2 regions of the Paenibacillus sp. EKM206P genome follow, and region 2 is predicted to be linked to the other one. Evidence: riboswitches for the same ligand, from Rfam matches in the RefSeq annotation. Region 2 holds a riboswitch; the other holds the start of a gene.
What was found. A riboswitch is a leader RNA that binds a small molecule or an ion and turns the genes downstream of it on or off. The one in region 2 is predicted to bind glycine.

Region 1: it holds a riboswitch for glycine, as region 2 does, so the genes downstream of both, gcvT (glycine cleavage system aminomethyltransferase GcvT) here and G9G53_RS15385 (alanine/glycine:cation symporter family protein) in region 2, are expected to answer to the same signal.

The regions. Positions count from the first base shown of each region.
Region 1 covers NZ_JAAMNQ010000010.1:133,885-149,504, forward strand. Annotated here, with positions in the region: gene G9G53_RS19175 (PTS mannitol transporter subunit IICB) at 45-1,523, opposite strand; gene gcvH (glycine cleavage system protein GcvH) at 1,950-2,342, opposite strand; glycine riboswitch at 2,736-2,835, shown strand; gene gcvT (glycine cleavage system aminomethyltransferase GcvT) at 3,012-4,112, shown strand; gene gcvPA (aminomethyl-transferring glycine dehydrogenase subunit GcvPA) at 4,238-5,593, shown strand; gene gcvPB (aminomethyl-transferring glycine dehydrogenase subunit GcvPB) at 5,590-7,086, shown strand; gene ptsP (phosphoenolpyruvate--protein phosphotransferase) at 7,205-8,917, opposite strand; gene G9G53_RS19205 (HPr family phosphocarrier protein) at 8,910-9,185, opposite strand; gene ptsG (glucose-specific PTS transporter subunit IIBC) at 9,296-11,341, opposite strand; gene glcT (glucose PTS transporter transcription antiterminator GlcT) at 11,580-12,455, opposite strand; gene G9G53_RS19220 (flotillin family protein) at 12,645-14,180, opposite strand; gene G9G53_RS19225 (membrane protease regulatory membrane protein) at 14,229-14,747, opposite strand; gene G9G53_RS19230 (iron-containing alcohol dehydrogenase) at 14,922-15,620, opposite strand, start outside.
Region 2 covers NZ_JAAMNQ010000006.1:268,976-284,595, reverse strand. Annotated here, with positions in the region: gene G9G53_RS15410 (PTS transporter subunit EIIC) at 1-880, shown strand, start outside; gene G9G53_RS15405 (ABC transporter substrate-binding protein) at 1,079-2,362, shown strand; gene G9G53_RS15400 (carbohydrate ABC transporter permease) at 2,396-3,271, shown strand; gene G9G53_RS15395 (carbohydrate ABC transporter permease) at 3,294-4,121, shown strand; gene G9G53_RS15390 (iron-containing alcohol dehydrogenase) at 4,270-5,442, shown strand; gene G9G53_RS15385 (alanine/glycine:cation symporter family protein) at 5,501-6,919, opposite strand; glycine riboswitch at 7,080-7,174, opposite strand; glycine riboswitch at 7,183-7,269, opposite strand; gene G9G53_RS15380 (glycoside hydrolase family 1 protein) at 7,438-8,895, opposite strand; gene G9G53_RS15375 (LacI family DNA-binding transcriptional regulator) at 9,117-10,088, shown strand; gene licT (BglG family transcription antiterminator LicT) at 10,322-11,164, shown strand; gene G9G53_RS15365 (beta-glucoside-specific PTS transporter subunit IIABC) at 11,397-13,253, shown strand; gene G9G53_RS15360 (thioredoxin family protein) at 13,510-14,028, shown strand; gene G9G53_RS15355 (sugar phosphate nucleotidyltransferase) at 14,208-15,581, opposite strand.

The DNA.
Region 1 (15,620 bases), on a different contig from region 2:
CAGGAGACGTACACTGCATACAGTCAGCCTGACTAAGACGGGGATTAAGAATCGGATTTCAGACGTTCAACCAGCGCTTCGTATTCAGGACTCTTCAAAAAATTGTCAATGGAAATGTGCTCAGCTTTCGGAGCTACTGTTTTAGCCCGGTCTGTCAACGTTTTTTGCGTAATGACAATATCCGCATCCTGTGGAATTTCACTGATTGCCGTATTCGTAACTGTTACGTCTACGCCCGCCTGCTTCATTTTTTTGCGTAAAATCGAGGCACCCATCGCGCTTGAACCCATACCTGCATCACAGGAAAAGACAATCTTGTTCACTTCGGATTTATCCTTGAGCGTTCGATCTGTGGCAATCTCGGCAGCACGATCAGCTTCGTGGTTATCTTCCATTACAGTGGCATTAGCACTTGCACTCTTGCTTTGATTTTTCATATCTTTCAGACGGGATGCAGCTTCCTCCAGCCCCTCTTCTTGTTGCTTACCAGTCTTGAGTAACACTGCGGCAACAGCAAAGGATACGACCGCAGCAGCGATCACCCCGCTTAGCATTGGCAAATATCCGCCTTTTGGTGTCATTAGAAAATAGGCGATAATGCTGCCCGGTGAAGGAGCAGCAACCAGTCCGGCACCTGTCAACATGAAACAGAAGGTTCCCACAACGCCCCCAGCTATAGCTGCAAGAATCAGAATCGGCTTCATCAAAATGTAAGGGAAATAAATTTCATGAATCCCGCCGAAAAAATGAATGATGACCGCTCCAGGAGCCGACGACTTCGCAGAGCCTTTACCGAACAGGCAGTAGGCCAGCAAAATACCGAGCCCCGGCCCAGGGTTGGATTCCAGCATGAACAGTACGGATTTCCCTGTTCTTGCAGCTTCCTCCAACGCAATCGGACTTAATACTCCGTGATTCAGCGCGTTGTTTAAAAACAATACTTTTCCGGGCTCAATAATGAGGTTGACAAGCGGCAATAGCCCTGCGTTCACGAGGAACTGTACCCCTGCCGACAATACTTGACTGATCATTTGTACAACTGGGCCGATCGCCACATGGGCAAGCAGTGCTAGAATGGCACCGATAATCCCGGCCGAGAAATTATTGACCAGCATTTCAAAGCCTGATCTGACTTTGCCTTCAATGGCCTTGTCGAACTTCTTCAATATCCATGCAGCCAGCGGACCAGCTACCATCGCGCCCAGGAACATCGGGATATCGGCCCCCACAATGACCCCCATCGTCATAATGGCACCGATCACACCTCCACGCTGTCCGTGAATCATCGTGCCCCCTGTGTAACCGATCAGCAGCGGCAGTAAATAATTTTTCATTGGATCAACCAGTTGTGCAAAACCCTCGTTCGGGAACCATCCGGTCGGAATAAAGAGTGCTGTAATCAATCCCCATGCAATAAAGGCTCCCATATTGGGCATAACCATTCCGCTAAGAAAACGGCCAAAACGCTGTACGGCGACACGAGTGCCTCCTTTTGAACTTGGCTTTGTGTCCAATGTGCTCATATTCAAATCCTCCTTGTAGGTAAGCATCACTACCTTTTCTTAAAATTCATACTAAATGACAGCGCTATCTTCATCAACGAAATGAAAACGTACTTTCGTCATGAACGTTGATGACAACATTTAAATTTAAATTATCCAGGAAGATATTATACCTGCATAATTCTTCTTAATATGACCTGTAGCTATAGAAATTAGTCGAAAAACCGCGCTGGATTATGTATGATTCCTATATGGGGACAACCCACTATATCAGAACAACACACGTAATTACGTTTTCAAAAAAAGACAATAAAATAGCCGCTACGTCAAATCATAGCGACTATTTTATACAAAAATCGAGCAAACTAACGATGCTCTTATTCAATTAAAAATCAATATAAAATTCCGAATAACACGCTATTATTTCATGCTGCATTGCTCTATTTATTACTCCGAAATCAACTGCTCATACTGATCCGCCGACAGTAGTTTGCCCAATGCTTCCTCCACATCTTTATCCATCTCTACTTCGACCATCCAACCTTTGTCATAAGGAGATTCATTCACTAGCTCAGGTGTACCTTCCAGCGCTTCATTCACTTTTAATATGGTTCCCGTCACCGGAGCAAAAAGGTCGGATACCGTCTTCACCGATTCAATCGTACCGATCTCCGCTCCCTGCTCAATCGTTACTCCCGCCTCAGGTAATTCTACAAAAACAATATCACCCAGTTGATGCTGTGCAAAGTCTGTAATACCAATCCGCACCGTTCCATTCTCTGTCCGCTGAACCCACTCATGTTCGTCTGTATACCAAAGTTGCTGCTTCACTTCACCCATTCTGTTCCCCTCACTTCCATATGAATAAAATCGCATTTGCTCACCTGTATTAGACAGGTTAAGATTATGACAATAAGAACACTCATGTCAATAATACTAACAAAAATACTTCATATCACCTCCTATAGCGCTCTATATAAAAATATAATAATTTATAACAAACGCTTACATATCCTTATTTATATATTAAATGTTTTTTCTATTGTTTTTGATGACATTTTTATTGACATTTTGAATGAATTTGCGTATTAATGGGTTATAGCAAATACTTTGGGAAACACCCCGACAACTGCAAACGCGGATGAACGCAGAGGGAGAGACTGCCAAAAAGATTCGCATAGCTGTTGCCGCTTGTGAGACAGTTGTGCACGCGAATCGGATCAAGTTGTTATCTGCAAAGCCAGGTAATATACTGCTGATCCCGAAGGTAGCGCCGAAGGAGTAAGCCTGCATTGCAGGTGAATCTCTCAGGCAAAAGGACCTCTGCCGGACGCATCTCTGGAGAGCATTCGCTATTGGAGCGGATCACCCAAGAGGAAACCCGGTACATACCGGGGTAACTTTCTGGTATCAAGGACAGAGCTGAAAAAAGAGTATAGACTGCTGTCTATACGTTTTTTTCGGCCTGTCTTTTTTGTTTTGCCGATCACACCGGATAGGAGTGGAAACATGACTAATTTGCGAAAAACACCGCTATATTCGTCCTACGGGACGCAGTCTGGGGTTCGTTGTATTGACTTTGGCGGCTGGGAGCTCCCCGTTCAGTTTAGCGGTATCCAAAAGGAGCATGAGGCCGTCCGGCAACGTGCGGGTTTATTCGATGTATCGCATATGGGTGAGTTTTTGGTTGAAGGCAAAGAGGCCGAAGCTTTTCTACAAAGGGTGACCACGAATGATGTCAGCCAGTTGGAACCAGGTCAGGCACAATATTCACTCCTGTGTTACCCCGATGGAGGTGTAGTAGACGACCTGCTTGTTTACTGCAAAGGACCGGAGCGCTACATGCTCGTTGTGAACGCCTCCAACATTGATAAGGATTGGGATTGGTTACTTCGTCATGTGCCTGCATCCGTTCACATGGAGAATGTGTCTGATGCAATAGCATTGCTGGCATTGCAGGGACCGGAAGCAGCACGTATTGCCGCAGCCGTGGCAGATACGGATATTACGAATCTGGCATCTTTCCACTTTCATGAGAACGTGCCATTGTTCGGAGCAAAAGCACTCGTCTCACGAACCGGATATACGGGCGAAGACGGTTTTGAATTTTATGTACCTGCTGCGGAAGCACCCGCCGTATGGGAGGGTTTGCTTCGTTCCGGTGAGTCGTATGGGCTGATTCCCGCTGGACTTGGTGCTCGGGATACACTACGCTTTGAGGCTCGGTTGCCGCTGTACGGACAGGAGCTATCTGCCACGATTTCACCACTTGAAGCCGGTCTAGGGTACTTCGTCAAGCTGAATAAAGGAGATTTTATCGGTAGAGAAGCACTGCAACGTCAGAAAGATCAAGGGATTCCTCGTAAATTGATCGGGCTGGAAATGATTGATCGCGGCATCCCACGCGCCCATTATCCGGTATTCGCAGAAGGACAACGCATCGGTGAGGTCACAACGGGGACTCAGTCGCCCACCTTGAAGCGTAATCTGGGCCTCGCCTTGGTGGACAGTCGTTTTAGCGCCCTCTCCACACCGCTGGAGGTTGAGATTCGTGGCAAACGCCTGCGTGCCGAGGTAGTGGCAGCACCCTTTTATAAACGCCCGCGCTAATCTTAAACTCTCTTCATTCCAATAAAGCAAACATGTCAGATATGAACTTCCGGGTTTTTCAGCTCACACTTTTTTATTAGCTAATTACGATTTAAAATTTTGCTTTTCGAAAGGAGCCAGAACCTATGAAGCAGCATCGTTATCTCCCTATGACTGAACAAGATCAAACCGAAATGCTGCGTGTGGTGGGTGTATCATCCATTGATGATTTATTCAGTGACATTCCAGAGGCCATTCGATATCAAGGGGAACTCCCTCTTTCTTCTCGACTCGATGAGAAAGCCTTAACCCGCCACTTGGCCGAGCTGGCTGGACACAACGCCAATACAGACACACATGCCAGCTTTCTTGGCGCAGGAATTTATGATCATCATATTCCGTCCGTCATCCAGCACATCACTTCACGCTCGGAATTCTATACAGCCTACACCCCCTATCAGCCGGAAGTAAGCCAAGGCGAGCTACAAGCCATTTTCGAATTTCAGTCGTATATTTGCGAATTGACGGGCATGGCTGTAGCTAATGCCAGCATGTACGACGGAGCGACTGCACTGGCGGAAGCGGGCTCACTGTCCGCCGCAGCTACCCGCCGTAAACAGCTTATCGTATCGAGGTCCGTCCATCCAGAGGCACGTCAGGTATTGGCAACCTATGCACGCGGATTGAATTTGGACATCGTGGAGATCGGCTGTTCGGACGGTGTAACGGATGCTGATGCGTTAGCGGCGGCCGTATCGGAACAGACCGCGGCTGTTTTGGTCCAAAGCCCCAACTTTTTCGGAGCCGTGGAAAATCTACAGCCGATGGCTGACCTCATCCATGCACACAAAGGTCTTTTGGTCGTCAGTGCCAACCCACTGGCACTTGGCTTGCTGGAGACACCCGGCAAACAGGGCGCGGATATTGTGGTAGGAGACGCGCAGCCACTTGGCATCTCCTCTTCTCTCGGCGGTCCGACCTGTGGATACTTTGCCGTTTCTCAGGCACATATGCGCCGTATCCCCGGCCGTATTGTGGGTCAGACCACTGATCGCAATGGTAAACGCGGCTTCGTGCTGACCTTGCAAGCGCGCGAACAGCATATCCGCCGCGAAAAGGCCACCTCTAACATTTGTTCCAATCAAGCGTTGCTAGCTTTATCTGCATCTGTATACTTGTCTGTTATGGGTAGACAGGGGATCAAGGAAGTAGCCGAGCTAAATTTGCATAAAAGCCGATATGCTTTAGAGCAATTGCTGAGCTTGAAGGGCGTAACTGCCTCGTTTAACGCACCGACCTTTAACGAGTTTGCCCTGAGACTGCCTGAGGGTACAGATATGAGCAGACTCCAGGCCGAGCTGCTAGCTGCTGGATTTATCGCTGGCTACGATTTGGGCCGGGACTATGAGGAACTTGCTGGTCACATGTTGATTGCCGTGACGGAGCAAAGAACCAAAGAAGAGATTGACCAATTTGTGCACACCTTGGGGGGATTGCTATGACACATACCGGACAGGATCAGAAACAAGAGCTGTTAAAGGAACACGATCAAGCGCTCATTTTTGAATTGAGCCGTCCGGGTCGCATCGCCTATTCCCTTCCCGAGTGCGACGTTCCCCGTCGCCCGGTGGCAGAGCTTTTGCCAGACTATGCGCTGCGCAGCGAACCTGCAGCATTACCCGAGGTATCCGAAGTAGACGTTATTCGGCATTATACCGCCTTGTCCCGGCGCAATTTTGGCGTGGACAATGGATTTTATCCGCTCGGCTCCTGTACGATGAAATACAATCCGAAGGTGAATGAGGATGTCGCCCGATATACAGGCTTCGCCAAAATCCATCCATATCAGCCCGAGGAGAGCATCCAGGGTGCCATGGAGTTGCTGCATACGCTCCAAAATGATTTGGCTGCGTTAACTGGCATGGATGCCGTCACGCTTCAGCCCGCCGCGGGCGCCCATGGCGAATGGACCGGGCTGATGATGATTCGCTCATACCACGAAGCACGTAGTGAGCGACGTACCAAGGTGCTCGTGCCGGATTCGTCGCACGGAACGAACCCCGCCAGTGCAACCGTCGCAGGCTTCGAAACAGTCACCCTTCCTTCCACCCCTGAGGGGCTAGTGGATCTGGATGCGCTGCGTCAAGCCGTAGGCAACGACACTGCTGCGCTCATGCTGACCAACCCGAACACGCTTGGGCTGTTCGAGAAGCAAATCACTGACATTGCTGCCATCGTGCATGACGCGGGTGGTCTGCTCTACTATGATGGGGCGAACTCCAACGCCATCATGGGGATTACCCGTCCCGGAGATATGGGCTTCGATGTAGTGCATCTCAATTTGCACAAAACGATGAGTACCCCGCACGGTGGCGGTGGCCCCGGCGCTGGACCTGTCGGCGTAAAGCAACGGCTCATCCCTTATTTGCCCAAGCCGCTTGTCGCACGGGATCCACAGGGGGTGTACCACTGGGACCGGGAACAGGGAGATTCTATTGGACGGGTTAAAGCCTTTTACGGGAACTTCGGTATTCTCGTCCGTGCCTATACTTATATCCGTAGCTACGGTCCTGATGGCTTAAAGCGTGTATCGGAATGCGCTGTACTCAATGCCAATTATATGATGCATCGGCTCGCTCCACATTTTGATCTGCCCTACCCTGGACATTGCAAACACGAATTCGTGATGTCGGGGCGAGGCTTGAAAAAATTTGGAGTGCGCACGCTTGATGTAGCCAAACGGCTGCTTGATTTCGGCTACCATCCACCTACAATTTACTTTCCGCTGAATGTAGAGGAGTGCATCATGATCGAGCCCACGGAAACGGAAAGTAAGGAAACACTTGATGCTTTTGTCGACACTATGATTCATATTGCGCGGGAAGCAGAAGAGAACCCTGAGCTGGTGCTCAATGCACCATATACTACTCCAGTCACACGATTGGACGAAACTACCGCAGCCCGCAAACCTGTACTGAATTGCTCATGCAGTTAAAACAAATTCTACTTAAAGCATGCAAAAAAGCCGGTATCTAATTAGATACCGGCTGCTGTATGTACACAGCAATTTTTTGTTGGAAAAAGATATAACCTTTGAAATGTAATACCCTTCCTTAGCCTTCGATGCTTTGAACCAATTCAACAACCTGTTCTGCTGTTTGCATGTCCAGAGCTTTTGTAGCCAGTTTTTCCATGTCCGCACGGGACAACTTGGAAATTTGACTACGTGCTGGCAGAATGGAAGTGGCGCTCATACTGAACTCATCAAGTCCGAGACCCAGCAGCAACGGAATTGCTGTTGTATCTCCTGCCATTTCGCCACACATACCAACCCAACGTCCTTCACGGTGAGCAGCATCAATAACCATTTTCACCAGACGCAGAATGGATGGATTGTATGGTTGATACAGGTAAGAAACCCGCTCGTTCATGCGATCCGCTGCCATTGTGTATTGAATCAGATCGTTTGTACCGATACTGAAGAAATCTACTTCTTTTGCGAATTGGTCAGCCAATACCGCTGTAGAAGGAATTTCTACCATGATGCCCAGTTGAATTTCTTCGGATACGGATACACCCTCAGCTACCAACTTTTCCTTTTCTTCCAACAAAACAGCTTTAGCTTCACGGAATTCGTTCAGCGTAGCAATCATTGGGAACATGATGCGCAAGTTACCATGCACACTCGCACGCAATAAAGCACGCAATTGAGTGCGGAAAATATCCTGGCGATCCAGACACAGGCGAATAGCACGGAATCCGAGGAACGGATTCATTTCTTTCGGCAGGTCCAGATAAGGAAGTTCTTTGTCACCACCGATATCCAAAGTACGGACTACAACCGGTTTACCTTCCATTCTTTCCAGAACGGTTTTGTACGCTGTATACTGTACTTCTTCGGATGGAAGCTTATCGCGTCCCATGTACAAGAACTCCGTACGGTACAAGCCAACGCCTTCACCACCGTTGTCCAGGACACCAGCTACATCATTAGGCGTACCAATATTGGCTGCCAGTTCGACATGGACACCATCGACAGAAACCGTAGCTTCGCCGCGCAGCTTGCGCCACTCTTCGCGTTGCTTGTCGTATGCCACTTGTTTAGCACGGTATTCTGCAACAATCTCTTCGGTAGGGTTCACGAATACGTGACCATCCAAACCATCAACGATAATCAAATCGCCGCTTTTAGCTTGAGACAATATATTTTTTGTTCCCACAACTGCAGGAATTTCAAGTGAGCGAGCCATAATAGCCGAATGCGAAGTACGTCCGCCGATATTCGTTGCAAAACCTTTAACAAATTCACGGTTCAGCTGAGCTGTGTCGGAAGGTGTCAAATCTTCTGCAAGCACAATCGTTTCTTCGGCAATTTCTGCAGGACTAACAAAATGAACACCAAGCAGGTGATTCAGGATCCGCTTGGTTACATCACGCATGTCCGATGCGCGTTCTTGCAAATAGGCACTTTTCATGTTTTCAAACATGGAAATGAACTGTGTAGCTACTTCATTCAAAGCATAGTCAGCATTAAGCTGCTCGTCTCTGATTTTAGCTTTAACCGGATCGATCAATTCAGGGTCATTCAAAATGAGCAGGTGAGATGCAAAAATTTCTGCTTTTTTCTCTCCCAGTTCCTTAAGCGTTTTCTCCTTAATCGATTCCAATTCGGTTTGAGATTGTGCCAAAGCCGCATCCAATCTTGCGATTTCAGCTTCAACATCACCAACCGCGCGTCTCTCTACAGCGTAATTCGGATGCTCCAAGATAAACGCCCGGGCAATGGCTATGCCTGCCGAAGCGGCAATCCCAGAAATCTTAAGCATGAACTTCGCCCAGCCCTTCGTTGACGATTACATTTTCAAGAGCTTTCAGTGCTTCGGCAGCTTCAGCGCCTTCGCAGATAATGTTAATAGTATCGCCTTGTTCCAGACCCAGAGACAATACACCCAGAATGGATTTCAAAGTTACTTTTTTACCGTTAGCTTCGGCAAAAGATTCAGCACCGCTGAATTTGTTAGCTGTATTTACCAGCGCAGTTGCAGGACGTGCATGGATACCGTCTTCATCCGTAATTCTAAAAGTTGTTTGCATAATTTGTTCCTCCCACTTTCCTAAAGATAATATTTGTTTACACGCAGTATACCGAATAATTGATCAGACGGCCTAAGCCGCCTAATCAACTAATCCGAAACACATAGAGTTTATTTTATCGTAATTATACCATCTTCGCCAGCCTTCAATACTCCAGTTTTGTTTAAAGTTACCGAAGAACCTTCAGGAAGGTTAGTAAAAATGACAGGTGAGATGATGGATTTAGCGTTTGCCTTCACGTATTCCAGGTCTACTTTCATAATAGGCTGGCCAGCTGACACAAGATCGCCTTCGTTCACCAAAACGTCAAATCCTTGACCTTTAAGCTTCACTGTATTCACCCCGATATGAACAAGCACTTCTTTACCGCCATCGGATTGGATACCAACCGCATGCTTGCTCGGGAATACATTGAATACTTTGCCGTAAACAGGGGACACAATCGTTCCATCATTTGGCACGACCGCAAAGCCGTCACCTGTCATACGTTCTGCAAATACCGGATCGGGAACCGTCGAGATATCAACCAATTCGCCGTTAACAGGCATTACAATATCTTCTACAATAATGGTTTGTTGTTCTTCTCCAGCTTCCTTCTCCTCTTGTGGAGCAGGTTGCGCCGGAGCTGGTGCAGGTGTACGTCCAGCCATGATATCAGCCATTTGAGATTTAATGGTGTCGGAACGTGTACCGAAAATTGCCTGTACATTGTTACCGACTTCAAGGACACCCGATGCGCCAAGTTGTTTCAGACGAGCTTTGTCAACGTTTGATTTCTCATTAACCTCGATCCGAAGACGTGTGATACAAGCATCCAGATGCTTGATATTCGATGAACCGCCGAAAGCTGCCAAAATGTTGTGTGGGAGCTCATCACTACTACCAGTTGCTGCGCCATCCACATTTTCTGTGGCTTCTTCACGCCCTGGTGTTTTCAAGTTGAATTTCCGTATGATGAATCGGAATCCGAAGTAATAAATAACTGCCAAAATCAGACCGACGATGATTACATACCACCAAGGCGTACGGGTTGGAATAATCCCGAAAATCAGGAAGTCAATAAATCCGCCTGAGAAGGTCATACCGATTTTGACATGTAAAATTTGCATGGTCATAAATGACAGACCTGCGAATATACAGTGTACTGCAAACAGCAGTGGAGCTACGAACAGGAAGGAAAATTCCAGTGGCTCCGTAATACCTGTCAAGAACGAAGTCAATGCTGCTGAACCCATAATACCTGCTACATATTTTTTGTGTTCTGGTCTTGCTTCATGGTACATCGCAAGCGCTGCTGCTGGCAAACCGAACATCATGAATGGGAATTTACCCACTTGGAACGTACTTGCTGTCAAAGCCACTCCGTCGCGAAGCTGGCTGAAGAAGATCTGCTGGTCACCGTGAACGGTTTGACCTGCTTTGTTAACATATTCACCAAACTCAAACCAGAACGGTGAATACCAAATGTGATGCAAACCAAATGGAATCAGCGCGCGTTCGATAACCCCGAACAGGAACGCCGACAAAGTCGGGTTGGAATACACCATAAAGTGAGATACTGCGTTAAGTCCTTGTTGAACTGGAGGCCAGATCAGAACCAGTGCTAGTCCGACAATAAGTGAGGATACCGCCGTTGCAATTGGAACGAAACGCTTACCCGCGAAAAAGCCCAGATACGAAGGAAGCTCAATTTTGAAAAAGCGGTTGTACATGGCTGCGGCCAGTATACCGATGATTATCCCGCCGAACACCCCGGTTTGAAGCGTTGGAATTCCCAACACGTTCGCATAACCCGGTATTTTTTGAGCAATCAGACCAGGTGTGACACCCACGGCTGTACCCAGAGTAATGTTCATAACGAGGTAACCGATGATGGCAGCCAAACCTGCTACACCTTCACCGCCCGCCAGACCGACGGCTACGCCGACTGCGAACAACAGTGCCAGATTATCAAAAACGATTTGTCCGGCATTCATCATGATCGTCGCAACCGATTGAACCCAGCCCGCATTTAATGCCGGAATGTACTGGAGAAAATCAGGATTGACCAGCATGTTACCGATACCCAATAAAAGCCCCGCAGCTGGCAAAATCGCTACAGGAAGCATTAATGCTTTACCGACACGCTGTAAAACGCCGAAAAGCTTTTTAAACATACCTTCCACATCCTTCTCTGAAATTTAGAACAGAGGCAAAACAACAAAAAAGGCATGAGCCGATTTAAGTATGTTTGAAAACAACCTTGGGATATAGCTTACCCCAGTAGGCTGTAAACAATCATAACTTAAAGCAACTCATGCCTGATCGAATCAGTAACACGTTAAATGTTCAGTTGTTGTCTTCCTCATTGCAGAATTGATTATAGCACCCCGCTAAATGCGAGGCAATACTTTTTTATTCCGGTTTTATCACTTTTTGTTGCTCCCCCTGCTCTTTGCGTTGGGACAACCGCTGCAGATGCATTGTCAAATAACTAACCTCAGCCGGATAAACAGGTTTACGTAGCCTTTTTTCCATAATCTTCGTCAGTTTCCAGGACAGCATATACATTTCTGGATATTCTTCATTCAAAAGCTTGTCCAATCGATAAATTTCCTGCACAATCTCTCCCCGGCGCACACGTTCAATCGCAAACCTCAGATGAGTCAGCAGTCGAGAATAATCAAGGGATTGGAGAGGAATTCGATAATCCAGTGTCGTCTCGACAACCTGAACCATATCAGCAATCAGACGAGAATCCTTCCTAACCTCGGAAATATGCTGGTTTGTCATGGCGCTATAAATATGCAGGGCCACGAATCCGATTTCATCTTCTCCCAGATCTACATTCATCTTATCCCTGATTAAAGCAACAGCCTGCTCAGCCATCTTGTATTCCTGAGGATATATTTCCCTAGTCTCATACAAAAACGGATTATGAATCGTAATTCCCTGTTTATGACGGTTGATGGAAAAAGCGATATGGTCAGTTAAAGCAATCAGAATGTGCTCATTTAGAGGCTTCTTTGCTTGAAGCTGAACAAGATGAAGCACCTCACCGATGACCTCGATGAGCTTTTCATCCAGCTCAGGAAGCAACCGTTTGTATTGCTCCTGTTCTTCATGGCTTTTTAATATAAATAATTTTTCAACTGAATCCAACGGCATAAGATCGCCGGGTCTGCGATTGAAACCGATTCCTTTTCCAATCACGACAACCTCATCATGCTCGGGGTGCATTCCTATAATCACATTGTTATTCAGCGCTTTGGCCACTTTTAGGCTGCTCACATCCGCACCTCTTTTATCAGAACCTTGATCCTAAGAATTATAGCATGAAGCTCAGAGGAATCCACGTTAAAGTACCAAATATTCGGCTAAAGGTCAATAAAAAGAAAACGCTTTTCATCACATTGCCGGAAAATGCTGTGATGAAAAGCGGTCTTTTGGTTAGGGATAGAAGCTCCCAAAGACTTATCGTTATTCTTTATCTGTTAGTGCTGCCTCCACCGAGGCTGGAAGAGGCTGCTTGTTCGCTTCACCGGAGGACGGCACGGAATGAAGGCCTTTTTTCCCAGTGGTCAGCCCCTTGATTAACTGCTCCACATCAATACCAGATACACTTTTCAGCATCTCGGGCGCCGTAGCCATCAATTCGGTGACATAATTGCTGACACGCGCTGCTCCTTCTCCTTTTCCCGTATCAACTACGGTGAGTTTATCGATGGACGCAATCGGTTCGGCAATACGTCCAGCCAGCTCAGGCAGCATTTTTACGATAATATCGAGCACGGCAGCCTCTCCAAACTTCTGGAACGCCTCCGCCAGTTTTTCCTTGGCCTCCGCTTCTGCAAGTCCACGCAAACGGATGACATCTGCGTCTGCCGTACCTTTGGCGCGTTCGGCATCCGCTTCTGCTTGCCCGTTTAGACGTTTTTGTTCAGCTGACGCTTTAGCCTGTGTCTCAATCGAGTATTGCAGTGATTCAGCCTCACGCATTTTACGCGATTTATCTGCTTCCGCCGCTTGTTCGACCGCATACCGATCGGCTTCTGCCTTCTTTTTCACTTCCGCATCATATTGCTTTTCACGTACCTGTATTTCCTTGGATTGAAGGTCAATTTCCCGTTCTTTGCGCACCAGCTCGACCTTCATCTGCTCCTCGACGGCAGTCTGCTTGGCACGGGCCTCCTGGATGTGATAAGCCTGATCGGCTTCTGCCTTCGCTGTATCCTGTTCTTTTTTAAACGAAGCCACTTTCAGTTCTTTCTCTTTGGCTGCCTCGGCAATGTTGGTATCTCGCAGCAGTTCGGCCTTCTGGCCTTCCTGTTCCGCACGCGCCTTCTGAATCCGGGCATCCCGCACAGCTTCTGCTTCCGCAATCTCAGCATCCCGTTTCACAGCGGCAATTCTCGGCTTACCAAGCGCATCCAGATATCCGTGCTTATCACGCACATCTTTGATGGTGAATGAAACAATTTGCAAGCCCATTTTTTTTAGATCACGAGCAGCCACGCCCTGTACTTCCTGCGCAAACCGATCCCGATTACGATATACTTCCTCCACTGTCATCGAGCCGAGGATTGCGCGTAAATGCCCTTCCAGCACTTCCTGAGCCTCTCCCCTAAGAGCCTCCAGTGGCTTCCCGATGAACTGCTCGGCTGCTGTAGCCACATCTTCAATAGAACTGCCGACCTTGATGATCGCCACACCATCCGCAATCACGGGAACTCCTTGCTCCGTATACACTTCCGGTGTGGTTACGTCCAGTTTATGGGACAACAGAGAGATGAATTCGGACTGCTGGAAAATAGGCCAAATGAAGGCCCCCCCGCCGCGTACAATTTTAATTTTACGTCCAGAGTCATCCTCGGAAATATTTTTATTTCCCAGAAAAGAACCCGTCACGATCATCCCTTCATCCGGCCCTACCGTTTTGTAGCGGGCCCAAAAAGCGATCCCTAATATGACGATAACGATAACAACAATCCCAGGGACCAGCACAATATCTTGCAAATTTGACACTCCCGATCACGCTCCCTTCAAGTTAAGCGATTGCGCCGTCTAGGTGTCCAGGTACGCTACGCGGACGACGCCCTCTGCGACCTCAACCACGACGATACGGGTTCCCGCAGCAAGCGGTTTGTGATCAAAGCTCGATGCTGTATGTATGGTGTTGCCTGCACCCAAGCGGATCATAACCTCCCCGTAACCAACCTCAGGAACAGGAATGGTGACCTCACCAATCCGGCCAGTCAGCTCACGCATGGAGAAGCCGCTGGATACCTCCGAATTCGCCATGGGTTTGATAAACGCAAAGAACACGAGTATTCCGATGACAAACGAAATCCCTAAAGCAAGCACGACGACCCATCCCGTGCTCAGCCCGGTATACTTTGTCAGCAGTACTCCAGCTCCGCCAAAAGCGGTCATGGCTCCAAGTAAAACGACAGGTCTGAACCAATCAAGGCCCGGCAGCTCCAATGCACCATCCAGCCAACTACCGAGTACATCCCCGATCAGCACACTGACCACGGTAAAGATAGCGCCCCCTGCCAATAGCCACCAAAATATGGTTTCCATGCGACTCCTCCTTCCATGTACCTTTTCAGTCTGGTTTCCAGTCTATAACTATGTTTACGTATTCAACCTAAAAAAGTTTCAAAATTTTCCTCCAATATCCCAAATCAAACCCAAAAAAGCACGTTCGTACGTCTAATGACGCACAAACGTGCTTTAAATGATACAAATGTCGTTTTACAGGGATGCTTTGTAAATTTCGACTACATCTTCGCGATTGAGCTTGTTAAAGCCACCAAAAGATCCGAATTTCACAGCTTTATCAGCCATAACATCGATTTTGGACGCATCAATCTCGTAATCAGCCAGACGGCTTGGTGCACCAATCGAGTTCCAGAAATCACGCAACGCCTGAATACCTTCCAGCGCCACTTCCTCATCACTCTTGCCTTCTGGGTTTACATGGAACACATTGACAGCCAGTTGTTTGAAGCGTTCAGGCTTCACATGCAGATTGTGTTTCATCCAGTTCGGGAACAGAATAGCCAGTCCTCCACCATGTGGAATATCATAAACAGCAGACACCGCATGCTCGATATTGTGAGTAGCCCAGTCACCTGTCAGCCCCATGTTCAGGAAGCCGTTCAGCGCCATCGTACCACAATACATAATTGTTTCACGCAGCTCGTAGTTTTCCAGATCGTTGACCAGACCTGGAGCCGCGTCCATTACCGTACGCAAAATCGTTTCGCACCAGCCAAGTTGGACCGGAGTATTGGATTCCAGATGGAAATAATGCTCCAGCGTGTGTGACATCATATCTACGATTCCGTAAACCGTTTGATTTTGCGGCAGTGAGTATGTGTTCACTGGATCAAGAATAGAAAACGCAGGGAACGCAAATACGCTGCCCCAGCCCAATTTTTCCTGTGTTTT
Region 2 (15,620 bases):
CAATCGGCTGCTGATCCCGCTCGGTTTGCATCATGTACTAAACTCAATCGCGTGGTTTCAGATTGGTAACTATACGAATGCAGCTGGCGAAGTTGTTCATGGTGACCTGACCCGTTTCTTTGCAGGCGATAAATCAGCTGGTCTATTCATGTCCGGTTTCTTCCCTATTATGATGTTTGCTCTCCCGGCAGCCGCTCTCGCATTCATCCATACGGCTAAACCGGAAAAACGTAAAGCCGTCGCTTCCATTTTCATCGGTTCTGCGCTGGCATCGTTCCTGACCGGAATTACCGAGCCCCTCGAATTTTCGTTTATGTTCATTGCACCATTGCTTTACGGCGTTCATGCTCTGCTGACAGGCCTGAGCGGCCTGGTCGTATACCTATTGGATGTCAAACTGGGCTTTTCCTTTTCAGCAGGACTCATTGACTATTTGGTCAATATGAAACTCTCCACTCACCCATTGCGAATGATCCCGGTCGGGCTTGTCTTCGCCCTCATCTATTACTTTCTGTTCCGATTTATCATTCTCAAATTCAACCTAAAAACTCCTGGGCGTGAAGATGATGGAGAAGACAGTCTCCTGTCTGAGGCTAACGAATCTGTACCCAATAAAAAAGCAAACGCTACATCCGACACTCCGTCCAGTCAGGCAGGCAGGGTACTAACCTATCTCGGCGGTTCGGACAATATCCTAAGCATTGATGCCTGCATCACACGGCTGCGTCTTGTCGTCAAAGACGACAAAGCAGTTAACGATCAAGCTCTCAGGCAGCTCGGAGCGTCGGGAATCATCAGGCTTGGTAACGGTACCCTGCAGGTTATTTTCGGGACTCGGTCCGAAATTCTGAAAGATGAAATACTGCGGTTGATGTCATGAGCTGAATCCCTAACTTAAGTACGTGCGTTCTTCATATAACAGACGCACGTGCTTTTTTTTTATGGATAAACGTTTCAAATTTTTTGTTTTTGGTTAAGGCAATGCACATAAATGGGTAACAGCTTCATATGATGGAGCTAAACCATTTACAACTTGTTTAGCAGGCAGATTATCTCAGACAGCAAGGAGGGAAATGATGTGAAGACAGTACAATGGTTGGTATTATGTCTTGCTTTTCTCACTATGTTCAGTGCTTGTAGTGGACCCTCGTTCTCTGAAAGTCAATCATCTGAAACTAATTTGTCAAATGGAAAAAAGATAACGCTTACATTATGGTATTGGAACCGTTCCATTGATGATGAACTACTCGCCCAAGCGGAAAAACACTTTCCCAACATTGAATTAAAAACTCAAAAAATAGGTGGTGACTTCAAAGCTAAACTGAAGACAACGCTCGCAGCTCGTTCTGGTGAACCAGACATCGTAGCTCTGAACGACTGGATGGTGGAGCTATTTCCAAGTGCGGATCGTTTTTATGATTTAAGGGAGCTCGGAGCAGACCGCCTAAAAGATCAATATTTGGAATGGAAATGGAATCAGGGGATCACTCCTGATGGTAAAATGATTGCATTTCCCATGGATACTGGGCCTACTGCCCTCTTCTATCGAAGCGATCTATTTAAGCAAGCAGGCTTGCCTAGTGATCCTGAAAAGGTTAGTGCCTCGATCCGCACATGGGATGATTACATGGCAGCCGGAGAACAACTTCAGCAGAAATTCGGAAGCCGTTCGTTTTTGGCTGATAATATTGTAAACGTTTACAATCAAGTGCTCGCTCAGCATACAAACCTCTACTTCAAGCCGGATGGCAGCTATATTGGCAATCAATCTCCTGACATCCGTCTGGGCTGGAAAACCGCTGTCGATTTCCACAAGAAGCATCTGCTCGCCAATGCGGATGGCTGGACTCCCGAATGGAACGCTTCGGTCAATAACGGCAAAATTGCCTCTTTTGTAGGGGCTGTTTGGATGAAGCAAGTTCTCACAGAGGCCGCGCCGGATACAGCTGGCAAATGGAGAGTCGCCCGTGCTCCTGGAGGAGACGGCAACCTGGGTGGTTCGTTCATTTCTATCCTCAAATCCAGCAAACATCCCAAAGAAGCCTTTGAAGTCCTGACCTGGCTGCAAAACCCGGAACACCAGTTGGAAGCCTACCACAAAATCGGTCTGTTCCCGTCCACTCCCGGCGTCTATAACGATCCTATCATGGGGACACCCGAGCCTTTCTTTGGGGGTCAGGCCACCGGACTCATCTTCGCCGCCTCCGCACGTCATGTGAAAAGCAGCTATTTCGGCGAGCGCTACCCTGTCATCCACGGCATTGTGACCCGTCGCCTTGCTAATGTTGCCAAGCAGGATGCTAATCCTGATGCATTATGGACGGAAACCATGGAACGAATCGAACGGGAATTACAGCGATAAAAAAACAAAATTCAAAAAAGGCGTGTGGACAATATGCTGAGAGAAATCTGGAAGCACCGTGCCGTTTATGCTGCGATCTCGCCGTTTTATCTGCTGTTTGGCATCTTTGGACTGTTTCCGATTGGTTTTTCATTATACCTGGCGTTTCACAAATGGGACGGAATCGGAGACATGACCTACAACGGCTGGGGCAACTTTCGCTACCTTGTAACAGATCATGAATTTTGGCAGGCTGTAGGCAACACCTTTGTGATCTGGGTGTATGCAACAATTCCAATGCTATTCTTCGCACTGATTATTGCCTTTCTGCTTTATGCCCCATTTGTGAAAATGCGCACCTTATGGCGAGTTGGATTCTTCCTGCCCAATGTGACGTCTATTGTGGCTGTCGCCATCATATTTGGTGCCTTATTTGCCAACAATTTCGGATTTCTCAACTACCTTCTGCAACTCTTGGGACTGCCCATGGTTCAATGGCTGAATGTGCCATGGGGTATCCAAATTGCCATTTCTTCTATGGTCGTATGGAGATGGATGGGCTATAACGCAATCATCTATCTGGCCGGACTTCAGAGTATTCCGCATGTGCTGTATGAGGCCGCCAAAATAGACGGAGCAACCGGAGCGCAAGCTTTTTTCCGCATCACTATCCCCATGCTGCGCCCAGTCATTCTGTTTACGGTCATTACGTCCACCATCGGCGGTATGCAACTCTTCACCGAGCCACAGGTCCTGGTCGGTAATGACGGCGGTTCCGGGGCAAGTGGCATGACCATCGTTTTATACCTGTACCGCGAGTCGTTCATTAACAACTATTTTGGATATGGTGCAGCCGTCGGATGGGGCATGTTCCTCATCATTGCTCTATTCTCCATCATCAACTGGAAACTCGTTCAAGGTAAAAAATAACGATGGGAAGGAGCTTCACAACATGATGCAGACACGTGCAAAATCCTTTGTTTTATATGCCGGATTGTTGGTGGGAATCATCCTGTCGATGTTTCCATTTTACTGGCTGATCGTCATGGCAACCCGTACAACTTCAGACATCTATCGTTTTCCACCGCAATTGTGGTTTGGCGGCCACTTCTTGGATAACATAACGAGAGTATTGCAGCAGATTAATTTTGCCGGAGCCTTTTTTAATACCCTTTTTGTAGCCGGTTCTGTTACCTTATTGGTTCTGTTTTTCGATTCGCTGGCAGGTTTCGCATTCGCCAAGTTTGATTTTCCGGGCAAAAAAGTGCTATTTATCGTTCTGCTAGCTACAATGATGGTCCCTTCACAACTTTCGCTTGTCCCCTCCTTTGTCATGATGGCCACCTTTGGATGGGTAGGTACGTTCAAAGCGCTTATTATCCCGGGGATGGTAAATGCCTTCGGCATTTTCTGGATTCGTCAATATGCGGAAGAATCCATTCCAAAGGAGCTGCTGGATGCGGGGCGGATGGACGGATGCAGCTTTTTTCGGCTGTACTTGAATGTAGCACTGCCTATTCTACGTCCTGCGTTCGCTTTTCTCGGCGCGTTTACCTTTATAGGAGCCTGGAATGATTATTTATGGCCGTTAATCGTCTTAACGGATGAGCGTAAATTCACACTCCAGATTGCACTGTCACAATTAAACGGGATATACAATACGGATTATGCGATGGTCATTGCGGGCACCCTGCTTGCTGTACTGCCACTTATAATTTTATTTCTTTTCATTAGCCGCCAGTTTATTTCCGATCTTGCCGCCGGAGCGGTCAAAGATTAGATTTATTTGAATTCCCTTATTCATTTCATGTATAATAGTTAATCGTCATTTCAAATAGCTTACATGGTAAAGTTAGGTATTCAACAGGCAATCAGGTTAAGCGATTTACGATTTGAACATGAACTATGAACTGAGGGGAACTTTCCAGATGAACAAATTCACATATTATAACCCCACCAAATTAATATTTGGAGACAATCAAATTGAAGAACTGCAGCAGGAGCTGCTGAATTACGGCAAAAATATTTTACTGATATACGGAGGCGGAAGTGTCAAGCGAAATGGTCTGTATGACCAGGTATTAAACGCGTTAGAGCCGCTACATCTTAACATTCATGAATTGTCCGGCGTAGAGCCGAATCCGCGCTTGTCCACCGTTAAGAAGGGCATCGACATTTGCCGAAATGAAAACATCGACTTCTTACTTGCAGTAGGCGGCGGAAGCGTTATTGATTGCACCAAAGCCATCGCAGCAGGGGCTGAATATGACGGCGATGTGTGGGATATTATCAATAAAAAGCACATGCCTACCCAGGCTCTGCCATTCGGTACCATCCTCACACTCGCCGCTACCGGTTCAGAAATGAATCCAGATTCTGTTATCACCAACTGGGAAACAAACGAAAAATACGTATGGGGCAGCGCGGTGACGCATCCGAAATTCTCGATTCTGGACCCAAAAAACACCTTCTCTGTGCCACGTGATCAGACGGTATATGGCATGGTGGATATGATGAGCCATGTATTTGAACAGTATTTTCACAATGTTAAAAACACACCGTTGCAAGATCGTATGTGCTTTTCCGTGCTGCAAACCGTAATCGAAACTGCACCTAAGCTGTTGGAGGATTTGCACAACTACGAGCATCGCGAAACGATTTTATATGCCGGAACGATTGCTCTTAACGGAACACTGCAAATGGGCTACTTCGGGGACTGGGCTTCGCATACGATTGAACATGCATTATCTGCTGTATATGATATTCCTCATGCTGGCGGTCTGGCGATCCTATTCCCCAACTGGATGAGACATACGGTGGATCAGGATGCTGCACGCATGAAACGGCTGATGCTCAGTATGTTTGACTTAGACACCGTAGGTAAAACAGATAGAGAAATCGCCTTGGAAGGTATTGACCGTCTTAGTGCATTCTGGACAAGTCTCGGTGCCCCTTCCACCCTGGCCGATTACAATATTAATGATGAGCAATTGGAAAAAATCGCAAACATTGCAGCCCGTGAAATGGAATACGGAGGCTTCGGTAACTATAAAAAGCTTAATCAAGGAGATATTTTAGCTATTTTGCGCGCATCGTTATAACATTTAAAAAGGGAGTGTCCTCAAGCCTGTGATGGCTGAGGGCACTCCCTTTTGGAATTTATGAATTAACCGTTTGTCCCTTTTCTTCTACTTGAATAGCTGCCCCTACACTGGCACCTGCAAGAATGCCCTTTTTCTTATTAGGATACAGAGAATCCATATAGGTTCGGGTTTCTGCAACTACGATTCCCGATAAGCCAAGCAGTGCAATCAGATTCGGGAAAGCCATCATTGCGTTAAAGATATCTGCCAGCAGCCAAATGGCTTCCAACTTGATGAACGCACCTCCTGCCACAAGTGCGATGAACAAATAACGGTATGGTTTAATCCATTTGACACCCAGTAAATATTCAACACAACGTTCCCCGTAGTAATTCCAGCCCAGTATCGTTGTGAATGCAAATAAAATAAGGCTAATCGTCACGAGTTCTGCACCAGCCGGAAAGGCACTGGAAAACGCATGCTGGGTCATCAGACCTCCATCGTCATTTCCACTCCATATTCCCGTAACCAGCAACGTAAATCCCGTCAGATTACAAATAATCATCGTATCGATAAATACGCCTGTCATGGATATCAACCCTTGTTCTGCAGGCCATTTCGTCTTAGCAGCAGCTGCTGCAATTGGCGCACTTCCCAAACCGGCTTCATTAGCAAAAATACCTCTGGCAACTCCACTTCGCATCGCCAACATAATCGTCGCTCCGGCAAATCCACCCGTTGCAGATGTGGTCGAGAAGGCCCCTTGTAATACTAAAGCAATCGCATGAGGAAGCTCTCCTGCAAACTTAATGAGTACAATTAAGCAAACTACGATATAGAGCCCCGACATGAATGGAACAATCTTTGTGGATACCTTGGCAATACTTTTGAGTCCTCCAATCGTAACAACAGCAGTTAACACGGAAATAATGATCGCTGTAACTACCGTTGGCACTCCAAAGCTACTTTCCGTCGAAGAAACGATAGCCTTTACTTGCGGAAAAGTACCGATTCCAAATAGGGCTACAAGAACACCAGAAAAGGCAAACAACATCGCCAGCGGCTTGAAACGGCGGCCAAGTCCGTTTTCAATATAATACATCGGACCACCCGAAAATTGTCCGTTCCGGTCTTTAACACGGTATTTAACGGATAATAATCCTTCCGCATATTTGGTTGCCATCCCGAAAAAAGCTGCAACCAGCATCCAGAATAATGAACCGGGCCCACCCAGCTTGATCGCTGTCGCCACGCCAACAATACTTCCTGTACCTACAGTAGCTGCCAGTGCCGTACTCAATGCACCGAAGCTGCTTACATCTCCGCTACCTTCGTCCGGCGCTTTACCAATTAGCTTGAGCGCCAAAGGCAATCGAATAACCTGAAGCAGCTTCAAGCGGATCGTTAGCCACAACCCCGTGCCCATCACGAGAATAAGAAGCGGCGCTCCCCATATCCAGCTGTCAATCGTTTCTAACACATGTACCAAATTCATTTTCAACCCGCTCCTCCAACATATTAGAAAACAAAAAAGAGTCAAATCAGCTGATTCGACTCCTGGAGAGGTTAAAGGCACGAAAAAATACAACCATCTTGTGCAGGTTTCTACCTCTAATAGCTCATAAAAAAGCCTAGGGTATTCCCTGTCACAGGTTATTCGCGTCTCTGTCCTTTTGCCTGAGAGTTTAAGCAGATGTTCTCTGCGGTGCACCTTCGGCGCCCAATTAAGGGTCTCTCCAGAGTTCTGTCCGTTTACGGTCCCCGCTTGTGGCTGTAACCAGCCTAAGCACCTGAGAGTTTTGCCCCTTCGGTCGGAACCTTCGTTCCATCTCCCGCAAACATCAACCAGACATATGAAATTTTTATTCATTATACAGAAAACTTTCAGCTTATTACAAGTGAAAAGTTTGTGAAGCCCTCTGAAATATTATTATTGAGTCTATCAAAAAAGCGGGTACAGCAGATCGCATCCTTAGGATGTCCTCTGCTATACCCGCCCGAGATGATATGGAATTACAATTCTTCACCATTGGTTGCTATCACATTTTTATACCAATTAAAAGAGTCTTTTTTGGAGCGTTTGAGCGTTCCGTTACCGTCATCATCCAGATCAACGTAAATAAATCCGTAGCGCTTGGACATTTCGGAAGTAGACATGCTCACAAGGTCGATAGGGCCCCAGCTGGTGTAACCAATCAGATCAACACCGTCGGCAATCGCTTCCTTCATTTGGGCAATATGCTGACGCAAGTAATCAATGCGATATGTGTCATGCACAGAGCCATCTTCCTCCACCTTATCATATGCACCCAAGCCATTTTCCACGATGAACAGAGGCTTTTGATAGCGATCATAAAACGTATTCAGTGTAACACGCAGGCCGATCGGATCGATCTGCCATCCCCAGTCGGAGGACTGCAGATACGGATTTTTCACGCCGCCAATCAGGTTTCCTGCTGCTTTCTCGCCTTCTGGACCTGCCGATACGGTCAAGGTCATGTAGTAGCTAAATGAGATAAAATCAACTGTATTATTTTTCAAAATTTCGTCATCGCCGGGTTCTGTCTGGATCACAATATTATTTTCTTCAAAATAACGATTCATATAGTTGGAATATTCCCCACGGGCATGCACATCCGTAAAGAATAGGTTCATCTGATTTTCATGCTGGGCTTTCAGTATATCCGCTGGGTTACACGTATGTGGATAGCTTTCTATACGTGCCAACATACAGCCGATCTGAGCACCCGGGATGATCTCATGTCCCCGTTTGGTTGCCAGTGCACTAGCTACAAATTGATGATGCAATGCTTGATATATCGCTTGCTGTTTGTTTTCTACACGGTCAATAACCACACCGCCACCGGTGAACGGACTCATGGTCATTACATTGATTTCATTAAAGGTCAGCCAGTATTTTACTTTATCCTTATAGCGTGTAAACACCGTTTCGGCATAATTGACGTAATGCTGTATGACTTCACGACCCAGCCAGCCATTATACTTCTGAGTCAGACCTAGCGGTGTTTCATAATGTGACAATGTTACCAAGGGCTCAATATTATATTTGCGCAGCTCATCAAATACATTGTCGTAGAATTGCAATCCTGCTTCATTCGGCTCGTGATCATAGCCATTCGGGAAAATCCGCGACCAGTGGATGGACATACGAAATACTTTAAAGCCCATTTCAGCGAACAATGCAATATCTTCTTTGTAGTGGTGGTAAAAGTCCACACCTTCACGTTTTGGGAAACGGGCATTGACTTTGCCTGCCAAAATGTCTTCGAGTCGCTCGGACGAAATCTCTATAGCGTGATCGTTCTTACGTTCCGCTTTGGGTACATAAGCAATCATGTCTGCGCTGGACAAGCCTTTTCCATCTACGTCAAAAGCACCTTCCAATTGGTTGGCTGCAGTTGCCCCGCCCCACAAGAAGTTTTTCGGAAATCCTTTTAGCATCTTCGTCATGGTATAAAGACCTCTTTCCGTATATAAGATTTTCACTTTGGCCTAAGTAATCCCATCAAATGCTGCAAATGTGAATCCATACCTACCATACCTAACGGTAACCGTTCTCCTTTGAAATGCATTGACAGATGCTTTAAAATAGACGTAATGCCCTCATAAGCATCCTAATCGTTGTAACGCGTTTCATGTCAAGTATTTTTTCTTATGTGAGGAGAAGCACCATGTCGAATCTTGATCAAATTGCAAAACTGGCGGGCTTTTCCAAGGCTACGGTATCCAGAGTATTAAATCAGTCCCCCCATGTAAGCCAAGAAACCAGATCTAAAATATTGAAAATCATGCAGGAGTTGGATTACGTTCCTAATCGGAATGCCATTTCTCTATCCAAGGGTCAAACGCTTCAGATTGGCATCATCACTTCAACGATCAATGAAATTGTTCTCGCTTTTCTGGACAGTTTTGTGGAAGTAGCAGGCCAGTATGAATTTCAAACCATTATTTATACTTCGGGAGAAGACAAAAAGAAAGAGCTTCAAGCTTTTGAAGATTTAAAAAGAAAAAGAGTCGACGCGCTGGTCATCATTTCCTGCGTGAATGACACTGATTTTTTGAGTACCTATTGTAAATATGGCCCGATCGTGGCCTGGCAACGAATGGAGCATACCGATATTCGCTCCGTGGCAATGGATCAATATGAAGGTTACATGCTAGCACTAAAGCATTTGATACAAAAAGGCTATACCCGTATAGCCAATGCTTTTGGTCGTCCAAGCAGCATCAATACCCATAGCAGACAACGAGCCTATGAACAGATCATGAGTGAGCACAATCTGCCAGTGTTGCAACACTGGAATCACTCTTCAATTTATAATATCCGTGATGGCGAACAGGTCGTACGGGATTTGTTACAGCATCGGGGGGAATTCCCAGAGGCTATTTTATGTGCTAACGATTATGTAGCTGTGGGCATTCTCTGCGAAGCACGCAGACAACGGCTGAACGTACCGGGAGATCTGGCGATTGTTGGGTTTGATAACACGGAGCTGTCGCATACGTTGGGGATTACAACGATTCAAAATCCTATCATGGCTCAAGCACAAAATGCTTTTTTCATGCTTTCCCCCCAGCTGATTGGACGCCAAATGGAGCTTCATTCGCTAGAGTACAGCCTCATTGAACGTACGACCACATAAGGTAACGCTTTACTTGCAAATTAGGCAAAAGGGTCTTGATATAAAATGTTTTTTGTCGAAACAGAATAAAAAATGTTGAAATCGCTTTTTTTTGTGCTACAATAGCACTATATCGAAGGATTGTGACCGGTGATGCGGGCAATGCCTGAGTTCAATTGAGTACTATTGCTAACAATAGTATTGAATTGTGCTTAGGCATTTTTTATTGGTAAAGGATGGGAGGGGGAACTTCAATGATTATTGAGAAGGTGCTCAATAACAACGTCCTATTGACTAAAAACGATAAAGGCAAAGAGGTCATCGTGATGGGAAGAGGTATTTCCTTCAAAAAGGTGGCTGGCGATCAAGTCGATGATGATAAAATAGATAAGATTTTCATGTTAAATGAAAACGAGTTCACGGCCAAACTAACCGAGCTGCTGAACGATATTCCTGTATCTCATCTGGAGGTCGTGAATGAAATCGTAACCCATGCAACAGAAGTGTTGGATACGGAGTTAAGCGATAATATTTATTTAACGTTGACCGACCATATTCATTTTGCCATACAACGGCAAGAAAAAGGACTGGCACTCCAAAACGCGATGCTGTATGAAATTAAACGCTTTTACAAAAAAGAATTTGCAGTTGGACTGGATGCTCTCCAAAAAATTGAAAATACGCTCGGAGTAAAATTGGGCGAAGATGAAGCGGGATTTATTGCATTGCATATGGTGAATGCACGGATTGACGGTAACGAAATGAAATCTACACTGAAAATGACCGAGATTGTCCAACATATATTGAACATTATTACGTACCATTACGGGATTGTGCTGGATGAGTCTTCTTTTAGCTATTCGAGATTTTTGACACATTTGCAATATTTTGCGATGCGAGTGATTCGTAAAGAAGTCATTCACAGTGGTGAAGAATTCTTGTACAACCAGGTGAAGCAGACGTATACCGAAGCTTTTGCTTGCGCCCAAAAGATCAATGAGTATCTGGAAAAAACATACGATCAATATTTAAGCAAGGATGAATACGTATATCTAACTATCCATATTCATCGGGTAACTGAGCGTAATAACATATAAGACTAACAACTTCATACCCCTCATCGTTCATGGATTGTGACTGGTAAGGCAGGCAAAACCTAAACTGATGGTGAAATCGACGTTCCCTTATAGGAAGAGTGCGCAGTTTTCACCACGAGTTTAGGTTTTTCTTGTTTACAAGGTTAAAAAGATGCATGCCGGCGCATCTTAGCAACAAATGTAAACGGTAAACCCTATCAGTAGCAAGAATAACCCATAAGGAGTTCTAAATATGAGTGATAAAGAACTATCTAAAAAAATAGTGACTCTCGTTGGCGGCGAAGAGAATGTCAATTCCGTATTCCATTGCGCTACACGCTTGAGATTTAAATTAAAAGATCGCACAAAAGCAGACAAAGCTGCACTGGAAGCAACACCTGGTGTCATTACAGTGGTGGAAAGCAGCGGCCAGTTCCAAGTGGTCATCGGCAACAATGTAGGTCAAGTATTTGAGCATATGATGGCAGAAACGAATTTGCAGGATGCAGACAATCCTAATGCCAAAAAGGAAGAATCTTCCGAAAAAACAAATGTTCTCGGCAAAGCGGTCGATATCATTTCCAGCATTTTCTCACCTCTCTTGGGTGCTCTTGCCGGAGCAGGTTTGCTCAAAGGGATTATGGCCTTAATTGCGTCGCTTCATTGGATTGATACTACAAGCGGTACGTATCTCATTTTGAACGCCGCTTCGGACAGCGTATTTTATTTCTTGCCTATATTCCTGGCTATTACTTCGTCCCGTAAATTTAAGACAAATGCCTTTGTATCGGTCGCAGTTGCTGGAGCACTCGTGTACCCGGATGTTATTGCAGCGGTGGACCATCCGGCAAAACTGGCTTTTCTCGGGATTCCAATCATTCTGATAAAATACAGTTCCAGCGTAATCCCAATTATTCTCGCGGTATGGGTACAGTCCTATGTGGAACGTTGGTTTAATTCCTTTGTTCATCAATCGGTTAAAAACATTATCGTCCCTATGCTATCACTGCTAGTTGTTGTTCCGTTGACGTTTTTGGCCTTTGGTCCAGTCGGTAACCTGATCAGTCAAGGCTTGGCGAACGGTTTTACATGGGTATACAATTTAAGCCCATTGATCGCCGGAGCTGTGGCTGGTGCATTCTGGCAAGTGTTTGTTATTTTCGGTGTACATTGGGGCTTCGTTCCTATTATGCTGTCCAATATTGCTACATTGGGTTATGACACGATGCTTCCGATGCTTACAGCAGCCGTACTTTCTCAAGCCGGTGCAACACTGGGGGTATTCCTGAAATCTAGAAATACTCAAATGAAGGCTTTGGCGGGTTCCTCTACACTGGCGGCTGTATTCGGGATTACAGAACCAACGATTTATGGTGTAACTTTGAAATTGAAAAAGCCTTTTATTTATGCTTGCATATCCGGTGGTATTGGTGGCGCTATTATCGCTTCTGGCGGAGCGACTGCAAAATCCTTCTCCCTACCTAGTTTACTGGCGCTGCCAACTTATTTTGGAACTGGATTCTTGTGGGTAGTCATCGGTTTGCTCGTTGCCTTTGTACTCGCAGTTGTGTTGGTTATGATTTTGGGCTTTGATGATCCAAAAGAAGAAACTGCAAAAACAGAAGCTGCGCCTATAAAGAAAGAAGTGACAATCGAGAAAGAAATTCTCGTAAGCCCACTGCAAGGTAAAGTATTGCCTTTGGAACAATCTTCTGATGTTGCTTTTGCTTCAGGTGCTATGGGGAAAGGAATCCTTATTGATCCTACAGAGGGTGTGCTGACATCTCCTGTCAATGGAACGATTACGACCGTATTCCCAACCGGACATGCCATCGGTATTACTTCCAATGACGGAGCAGAAATTCTGATTCACGTTGGTGTGAATACAGTGAAGCTGAAAGGACAATTCCTTGACAAGCGCGTCAAAGAGGGTGATGTAGTGAAGCAAGGGCAATTGTTGCTCGAATTTGATATCGAACAAATTAAGGCGGCAGGCTATACAACGACTACGCCGATTATCGTAACAAATTCCGCTCAATACCTGGACGTATTGAACACAATGGAAACTGAAGTGAAGCGTGAGGATTACTTGTTGACTGTTGTGGTCTAACATTTAATTATCAGACTAGGGCATTTTGCATAAATCCCAGGAGCGTTTTCAAATCAGCAGTATATAGATCGAAATGCTTTAATTCGTCTATATACTGTACTTACAAGCGTTGGGAATCGAATTATGCAAAATGCTGACTAAAGAAGCTTTCCCTACGGGAAAGCTTCTTTTTTATACATAATGAGACAAGTGTTACAGTGAAAAACGAAAAAATCATTTATTGTAAGTTTGAGATTGTAAAAAAAGGAGGGTTTCTGTGAAAAAAGGATATATCGCCGGGTTAAGTGTCATTGTATTGCTTCTCATTGGTATCGCTATTTCAGCTGTAGTTAAATTTCAAGATCTGGAGCAGGTTGTTCAGCAGAAAGATAAAGAGATCCAAGCAAGCAAAAGCAATTATCCCGAAATATATGACCACTTGAATGCGGTTACACTAGATGGTTTTAAGCGTTTGATTCAGCAGGATCAAAGTGTGTTTGTCTATGTCGGCAGACCGAGTTGTGGCGATTGCAATCGGTTTGAGCCTAACTTTAACAAGATGATCGAACAGTATAATCTAGGCTCTAAAATTACTTTTTTGAACGTTCACAAAATCCATAAGGACAAGCCTCAATGGAATAAATTCAAAGAGGATTACAACGTTAAATACACCCCCACTATTGCAGAATTCAGAAACGGCAAGCTGGTTGATAAAATAGAATGGACGCCCAAAAGAGACCTCAGTACGGACGCTGTAAAAGAGTGGCTGACTTCCAAGAAAATTATTATTTTATAAGTCTCTTTTCTATTCAATTCATTACAAACACAGAGAACTGTTTATGCAAAAAAAAGGTATTCATTCGTATAACGCATGAATACCTTTTTAGGAATGAACAGGCATCTAAGCTCTAATAAAAAATAGTTCCTACTACTCTTCACTGCCTTCTGATAAACCTCGTTCGTATCTATCAGTCCCTATATTGTAGACACTTCATGAGTATGGTCGTCAATCGAATCAGGAAATTCATAACGGATAATATCCGTTTCGGATACGATATGTCCGATTTGTGACTCAATGAATTCTAAATCTCCTTCTACTGCCCCTATAAAATGCTTTGTACCGGGTTCAATGACGATGACCTCACCGGGGCTGACTGTCTGTATCACGCCATTGATAGAGACACTCCCGGTTCCAGAAACTATAGTCCAAACTTCTTTACGAAACTGATGCTCATGATAGCTGATAAATCTCCCGTTTGAAATGACCACGCGTTTGGTCACTGTCTGCAATCCACTTGCTGCCGCTTGATGGGATAACACCGTTTGCTTTCCCCAGAAGCGCTCCTCAAAACGTGGTCCGATTTCAATTTCCGCCACCATATCCTTAATTCCTGTGGATGACTGCCGATCCGTAACCAGCACGCCATCCGGCCCGGCAACGACGATAATGTCCGGGACATTCCAGATACTGACCGGAATCTCCAGTTCATTGATGATATGCGAGTCATGTGAAGCTTCTGAAATATATCCTGGACCACTCAGCTTCGAACTTACTTCTCTCACCAACGAATCCCATGTGCCCAAGTCTCTCCACTCTCCATGATATGGAAGCACAGAGAGCTTATGAGTATGCTCTACTACCGCAATATCGAAGCTAGTTTTAGGCAAGTCTGCATAATTTGTCGAAAGAGATTCATAGTCGGATGGTATACCCATTTGCTTCAGAATATCCAATAAAAAGCCCAGTCTAAAAGCAAACACCCCGCAATTCCATAAGGCCCCTTCACGGATCAACGCTTCTGAACGAATCAGATCCGGCTTTTCTACAAATGAACTAACCCTATAATATGGCTGGTCAAGTGAAGGAGAGGCTGAAGGCACAATATATCCGTATTTATCAGAGGGTTCCGTCGGAGCAGCCCCCATTAATGCGATATGGCTTCCTGATTGCTCTAATATGGAAGGAAGCCTGCGCAGATGCTCAAAAAATTCATCCCCCGCATACCCGTCCACAGGCATGACCCCTACGATCTCGTCGCGTGATGCGCCTGCAACGTCATGCAAGTAGGCCGTAGCCAGGGAAATGGCCGGGAAGGTATCCCGCTGAGTCGGCTCCTCAATGACTACAGCATCTCCGCCAATTTGTCCTCGAATCAGCTCGGCCTGAGTTCCACTCGTTGAAAAATAGGCCTCATCTGCCAAATTCGCCTCATCTAATTGCCTCCATATTCGTTGCAGCATACTTTCGGGCCGTTCGTCGTGACGTAGTATGGAAAGAAACTGCTTGGGACGGTTCACATTGGATAAGGGCCACAGACGTTTACCCGAACCTCCAGATAATAAAATCATTCGCAAAGATGCAACCTTCTTCCTGTAAATTAATATTTT